DNA from 2 places in the Listeria tempestatis genome. Region 2 is predicted to be linked to the other one. Evidence: predicted binding sites of a transcription regulator. Region 2 holds the regulator's gene; the other holds the start of a gene.
The links. Region 2 encodes Rex, which represses fermentation and respiration genes when NADH is low (regulators of the CRP and FNR family bind a similar motif). Its sites were predicted from a motif close to TTGTGAAATATTTCACAA; they were not measured.
Positions count from the first base shown of each region.

Region 1: a site for Rex is predicted at 2,294-2,311, ahead of R8923_RS05630 (formate/nitrite transporter family protein). Genes of this name have one in related genera too.

Region 1 is NZ_CAUYTK010000003.1:150,977-154,793, forward strand. It holds gene abc-f (ribosomal protection-like ABC-F family protein) at 1-219, opposite strand, end outside; gene R8923_RS05620 (PadR family transcriptional regulator) at 507-824, shown strand; gene R8923_RS05625 (DUF2812 domain-containing protein) at 821-1,336, shown strand; gene R8923_RS05630 (formate/nitrite transporter family protein) at 1,458-2,273, opposite strand; gene R8923_RS05635 (GyrI-like domain-containing protein) at 2,391-2,885, opposite strand; gene R8923_RS05640 (DUF1648 domain-containing protein) at 2,948-3,817, opposite strand, start outside.
Region 2 is NZ_CAUYTK010000004.1:32,517-36,333, forward strand. It holds gene R8923_RS06780 (DUF2238 domain-containing protein) at 1-684, opposite strand, end outside; gene R8923_RS06785 (redox-sensing transcriptional repressor Rex) at 907-1,551, opposite strand; gene R8923_RS06790 (ABC-F family ATP-binding cassette domain-containing protein) at 1,835-3,796, shown strand.

The sequences.
Region 1 (3,817 bases), on a different contig from region 2:
ATTAATTTGACGAATGTAACCTGTCGTACCATTACGCAAAACTTGCCCCGCATCCATTTCAGTTTCACCAGCTAAAATTTCAAGTAGTGTCGTCTTCCCTGTCCCGTTCCGTCCAACAATACCAATTTTATCGCCATGCTTTGCCGTCAAATGTTGAATTTCAAATAGTGTTCTAGCACCAATATCTTTTTTCAAATCTTTCACTTCTAATGTAAACATAAAAAAACCTCCTATCCACTTTCCGGATGAGGAGTACACAAAATAAACTTACGTCACAACGATGTTAACAAGCGAAATGAGCATACGTATCCTGTCCGAAAAAAATGGTTTTACATTCATTTTTTCATATAAAACAGGATTATAATTTCATTGGCTTAAAAATAACACCCCTTTAATTTAATACATTAAGTATATAGACATTCTACTTTTTTTGCAAGCCCTACTTGCTAAATATATCGAATCGTGATATATTTAAGACATCAAATATATCGAGGTGTGATATAATGCTGAATGATCGTTTAAAAAAAGCATATCTTCCCATGACAGAAACCGCTTTTTATATATTATTTTCTTTAAGCCATGCTATGCACGGTTATGCCATCATTCAACATGTTGAAGATTTGACAAAAGGTCGCATTAAATTAGGACCTGGAACTTTATACGGCAGTCTTTCTAAAATGAAAAAAGATGGCTTAATTGAGCCTGTAGAAGAAATAAGCAATCGGAAAATTTATCAAATTACCCCGCTCGGTCTCGAGCTTTTAACACTCGAAAAAAAGCGTATTACAGAGCTTTACGAAAATATTTGGAGGGAACAAATATGAAAACTAGAAAACGCACCATCAAATTTTTTACTGTAGCTAATTTTGAAAAAGAAGAACGCTATTTAGAAAAAATGACTGCTTCTGGATGGCACTTTGAAAAATATCGTTTCCCTTTTTATTATTTTAAACGCGATGAACCAAAAAAAGTCACTTATCACATTGACTTTAAAGAAGACTTAGATAATTTACCAGAATATTTAAGTATTCACCGTGATGCTGGCTTTCAAAATGTTTTTCAGTATCCTATTTTACAAGGCACATGGATGTATTTTAGGCATGAAACGGCTCCAAACGAAGCGAAAGCTAAACTGTATACGGATTCGGCATCACTCATTGACCTTTGCAAAAGAATTCGGACAAGATGGACAGTTTTTGGGCTATGCATTATTCCATTTACTTTTATTCCGACCTTTACAATATCCACGTATTGGATAATGATGCCAATTCTACTCATCGTTCTTTATGGCAATATCTTTATCACCCTTACAAGAAAAATGGCAGCACTTCGCTAATTTTGTTTATTCGTAGAAACTAGATGAAGGCTAAAACTTAGAAATTTTTAAAAATCGAAAAAAGGCGATAAACAAAGAATTTCCTAACTTTGTCTATCGCCTAAATTATTGGGCGTTCATATTACTCGTTTTCTGTAATTGGTAGCTTAATTTCTTCTTTCTTAGCATGCGGGGTTTCCTTTTTAAAGGCTAAGAAATAACAAAGGCTTACAAAAATGGCGCCACCAACAACGTTTCCGAGATATACAGGAATGATATTTAAAATGAAATCCGTCCATGTGTAATGCCCTGCGAAAATCGCTGCTGGAATGATGAACATATTCGCCACAACGTGCTGGAATCCAATGGCCACAAATGCCATGACAGGAAACCAAATGGCGAAAATTTTACCAGCAAAATCTTTTGCCCCGTAAGATAACCAAACGGCAATTCCAACAAACCAGTTACAACCAATGCCCGAAACGAAAGCCACCCAAAATGGCGCTTCAATCTTCGCCCCCGCTGTTGCAACAGTTTTTTCTAAAAAGTCCCCTTCTGTAAGGCCGACAAAATGACCGAAAAAGTAAGCAACAAATAAGGCGCCGACTAAATTCATCACCGTGACAATAGCCAAATTACGCAGCAGCATTGCGGTCGTTATTTTTTTATCAAAAAAAGCAAGCGGAACCGCCATCATATTCCCCGTAATCAACTCGCCACCACCGAGTAAAATGCAAACTAAACCAACTGGAAATACACTTGCCCCAATAAACGTAGCAAAACTTCCCCACTCATGTGGCATCGTGCCAACAACGCGAACATAAAGCAAATACCCAAGCGAAATAAAAGCACCGCCTAGAAATCCTAAAATAACTAAGCTTAACGTACTTGATTGCGCTTTTTGAATCCCCTTTTCAATTGTCACATCAGTAATTTCTTTTGGACTGTAATAGGACAAACTTAATCACTTCTTCCTTTTTGTTAATTCATTCACAAAAAATGCGACTTCATTATAGCACACTTCGGCAATTCCTTCTAGCTATTTCCAAATAAAAACGCAGGAAAATTTCCTGCGTCAATCCATCATTTTACGAACAACGGGAATGCGGATTTCAAATTCACTTTCTCCGTTAATATCTTGTTCTAAATCAAAAATTTCAATTTTAAATGGTAGTGGGTCAAAAACAGGAAAATCGGCCGTCATGTAGGGTTCATAATTGCGATTTTCGATTTCTAACGCAACTTCTTGATAAGTTGCCTCAACATCTGTTTTTCCCTCGTGTTTTCCAACAAAGTAAGTGTGTGCTGGGATTTCTAGCCATTCAAGTTCATCTGGCAAGTGTTTGGGCTTGTGGTCAGCTAAAACCGCTGAATAATGCGTCAAGCCTTCCTCAATGTTGTGAATGGAAATTCCGTAAAGCTCTCTAAACTCGCCTCCTAGAAGCGATTTCATTTTTTGAATAACCTCATGTATGTTTCCCTTGCGAGCCTCAGAAAACGTTCCCTGCCAAGCTAAACCAACTAAAAAGAGATCTTCATGTTCTTCTAACCGTGCGGATTGTAAAGACATTTCACTCACTCCTCTGCTGCTTTATAGCTAAAAGGATAACACAAAATGACAGAAGTTGCACATTAAAGGATGACACCAATTAAAATTGAAATCAAAATGATAGAAAGGAGTAAAATCCAAGCGAGAGGTCGCCCCACATTAATCGTCCAGCCGATTCCAAATCTTTTCTCAACAAAGAGCGAAGGATCTTTTTTGTTTAAATAAAAGATACCGAGTTTCCAGTACTTGTCGTCGTCCCGAATGGGCTTATCTGTATTTCCCCGCCCCCCAATTTTCAGCCTCGAGCCGCCTTGACCGACAAAAAAGGCTAGTAGGAAAATGATAACTAAAATGAGTAACACGAAAACAAGTGTAATCGTCGTCATCACTTTTGCATTTAACCCAGTTAGAAATGTCAATTGAATCCCAAAAAGCATTAAAACCATTAAAATGCACATGACAAGCATGGCTTTACTAAAAATTGCGCGCGCAAGCTGATTACGCCTAACCGAATCACTTGGATTGTCATTATCTAGCACCTGTTTGCTGCGTGACATGATAAAATTGATTCCCATAAAGATACCAATCATGAAAAGCTGCATCACGATAAGTAGCGATACATTTCGAATGGTTTTTGGCATTTCATCTGTCACATTTCCATTGAAATCATAATGACTTGGTATCACATCTGGAGCTGAGGTGTAAAACACGATGGTCATCGCAAGTGTGATGAGTGTAATCAAAAATGGAATTAAAAACCATGCATATGAAATAATCATTTTATTCCGGTGAAAAGCCGTATCCACTAAAATAACACTCGATTCGCTAATTTCCCCACTCTTCACTTTTTTTGCCTTCCAAGCAACTGTTTGCCTGTGGTATTTCACGTAAAGCACAAATGCAATAATTAAAATTAAAAACATCGATGCTGTAAATAAAAATCCTTGCGCCCT
Region 2 (3,817 bases):
GAATTGTTTCATCCACGGACGACCTTTTTTTAGTGCTAAGTATCCGATAATGGCGATTACTAATGCACCAATAATATCTACAATCACGTCTGTCATGGTGTCTTCGAGAGCAGCCCGCCCAACGAGTGGCGTTCCGTTAGAGAGTTCAAAACGCTGCATGTTTAATCCTAAAATAGCGTCAAACGTATATTCATAAACTTCCCAAAAAGCGCCAAGCGTTACTGCAAAGCAGAAGGAAAATATTGCAACAAAACCAGGTTTCATATTCACAACGACTTTATCATTCGCATTTAGCAAGCTAACAAAGGAAAATCCTATCGCACCTAGCATTGCGCCACTGAATGTGTGTAAGATTTTATCCCAATGTGGAACGTTCGAGTAGAATTGTTGAATGGTCCCAAGATAAATCGATGCATATAGAAAAACGATAAACATAAGGTAAACAAGTCCTGGAATTTCAAATTTAAAGCGTCTAGAAACAATCGATGGCAATGCTAAAATGATAATTCCTAAAATAATTTCTACTAATAAGAAAATATAATCGCTTCGGAGCGTCACTTTCGGACCATCTGCTGGCTGTACTGTTGGGGCCGTAAAAATTTCAAAAATTGTTACAATCATCGAGATTCCCATGGATACAAAAATAAAAAGGGCGACCCACTGCGTCCAATTTAATTTTTTCAGTCGTTTCATTCTTTTCACCTCTTATCGAAAACAAGCACATTTAAGTGCTAGCCAAACTGATGACAGTTGGTAATCTTCATCGTAAAAGCCTCCGCTTTGGTATTTGGCTTTATCGAAAGTCGCATCATTTGCCATCAGTTTGGTTTTGCGTAAAATATTTTGTTTTACTTTAATTTGAAGACCATTTTTATTTAAGCTAATAAGGTCAGCTATTCCATTATTTTAGTTTTTAGATGGATAGTTTTCTAAGAAGTAGATAAGCGTTTGTAGTTCAGTCGTTAAATCAATGTGGTGGACACGTACTTGTTTAGGCACACTAATTCGTGCTGGTGTAAAGTTTAAAATGCCCTTCACGTCTGCTTCGATAAGTTTGTCCACTGTTGTTTGTGCTTCATCAGATGGTACGGTTAAAATAACTACTTCAACATTATTTTCTTTTAAAATTTCTTCCATATCATTTAAATGATAAATCGGAATATCTTGTTGAACGCTACCTACTTTTGCAGGATCCACATCAAATGCGGCACATACTCGAATATTATTGTTTTTCATAAAGTTATAATGAAGTAGCGCGGTTCCAAGATTCCCTACTCCAATTATGGCAACGTTAGTTTCTTTATCTTGGCTGAGTGTTTTTCCAAAAAAGTCTAGAATGTAAGATACGTTATAGCCATATCCTTTTTTACCGAGTGCGCCAAAATATGAGAAATCGCGGCGAATTGTTGCAGAATCCACTTTTACAGCTTCACTTAACTCTGCTGAAGATACGCGCTCTTTTCCTGATTCATGTAAGTATTTCAAATAGCGATGATATAGCGGTAAGCGTTTTGCTGTCGCCTGTGGAATTTTTGTCGTTTCATCCATCATGCCAATTAGTCCCTTCTTCCTGATAAAATATAGTTCGTTTTCAAGCATTCTAACTGTTCTCTCGTTCACATGCTTGCTTATATACTATAAACATTTCACATAAAATGCACAAACTTTTTGCTCACATATTTAGAAAACCTTTATTTTACCAGCTTTTATTTTATTCCTCTACTTACATTGTAACGTAAAATCACAATTAATGCTAATGATTTCACAAGACTAAATGTGTGATTGCAACAGACACGTCTTTAAGATAAACTAGAAAAGGATGGGAGAGAAAAATATGATTCTTTTACAAGTACAACAAATTGCCAAGTACTTTGGTGCTGAAACAATTTTAGAAAATATAAAATTAGAAATTAAAACGAATGACCGTATTGCTCTTGTCGGCAGAAACGGGGCGGGGAAATCTACGCTTCTAAAAATCATTGCGGGGCAAACTGGCTATGATGCGGGGCAAATTTCAAAACCGAAAAATGTGCGAATTGGCTATTTAGCACAAAATACGGGACTTGAATCCAGCAAAACGATTTGGAATGAAATGCTAACCGTTTTTGAAGATTTACGTAACATGGAACGCGAGCTACGCGAGATGGAATTAAAGATGGCAGATGGCGACATGTATGCAGATGCTCTGGCTACAAAGCAAGCTTTAGATAGTTACGATGAGCTGCAACACCTTTTCAAAGAACGGGGTGGTTACACGTATGAAGCCGAAATTCGTTCCGTGCTTCATGGGCTCCATTTTTTCGAAGAAGATTATGAGAAATTAGTCGCGGCATTAAGTGGTGGCCAGAAAACGAGACTTGCACTTGCAAAACTACTTTTATCCAAACAAGATCTTTTAATTTTAGATGAACCAACGAACCACCTTGATATTGCAACGCTTTCGTGGCTCGAAGGGTATTTGCAAAATTATGCAGGCGCGCTTCTCATCGTTTCGCACGACCGCTACTTTTTGGACCGGGTTGTGAACCAAGTTTATGAAATTTCCCGCACAAAAATCACGCATTATGTTGGAAATTACAGTCGTTTTCTTGTTTTAAAGGAGGAGCAGCTTGAAAAAGATTGGAAGGAATTCGAGAAACAACAGACGGAAATAGCTAAATTGGAAGACTTTGTTGCTCGTAATATCGTCCGTGCGTCAACCACTAAACGGGCGCAAAGCCGGCGGAAAAAACTGGAGAAAATGGACCGCTTAAATCGGCCAGAAGGAAATGAAAAAGCGGCCCATTTTGGATTTCAATTTGACCGCATCCCTGGAAACGATATTTTATTTGTTGAAGATGTGGCCATTGGTTATTCGAAAGAGCAATTGGTGGCGCAAAATGTTCGGTTTGAAATGAAGCGCGGTGACAGTATTGCACTAGTTGGGCCAAACGGTATTGGCAAGTCCACCCTTTTAAAATCACTCATTCGTGAAATCCCTGTTTTGAAGGGCGATTTTCGCTTTGGCGCTGGCGTTAAAATCGGGTATTACGACCAAGAGCAAGCTAAGCTTTCTTCCAAAAAAACGATTTTACAAGAACTTTGGGATGAATATCCGGAACTAGATGAAAAGGCTGTCCGCACGACACTTGGAAATTTTCTTTTTACAGAAGATGATGTGTTAAAAATTGTAGATACGCTTAGTGGCGGTGAGAAAGCCCGTCTTGCGCTTTCTAAGCTAACGCTACTTGGGGCGAACGTGCTTATTTTAGATGAGCCGACCAACCATTTGGATATTGAAAGTAAGGAAGTTTTAGAGGCGGCGCTGATTGATTTTGAGGGTACCATTTTATTCGTTTCGCATGACCGTTATTTTATTAACCGCATCGCACAAGATATCATTGAACTTAGTCCAAACGGGGCAACGCGTTATTTGGGCGATTATGATTATTATCAGGAGAAACTCGCGGAAAATAAGGAAATTGCACGTCTTGAAATGGAAGAAAAGCTTCAAAATGGCAAGTTCCCCTTACAAACTGAAAACCCTTCTAATAAGGCAGCTTACCAGCAAAGTAAGGAAGCACAAAAATTATTACGACAAAAAACACGAAAGCTCGCTCTTATTGAGGAAAAAATGGAAGAATGTGACGGAAAAATCGCTTCGCTCGAACATGAATTGACACTTCCATCGGTTTTTAACGACCACGAAAAAAGTTTTGTGATTACTGAAGAACTAGATGCTATAAAACAAATTGCTGAGGCGCTTATGGCTGACTGGGAAATCGTAAGTGAGGAAATAGAGGAATTGAATGCATAAAAGAGTTCGTCCATGTCGGGC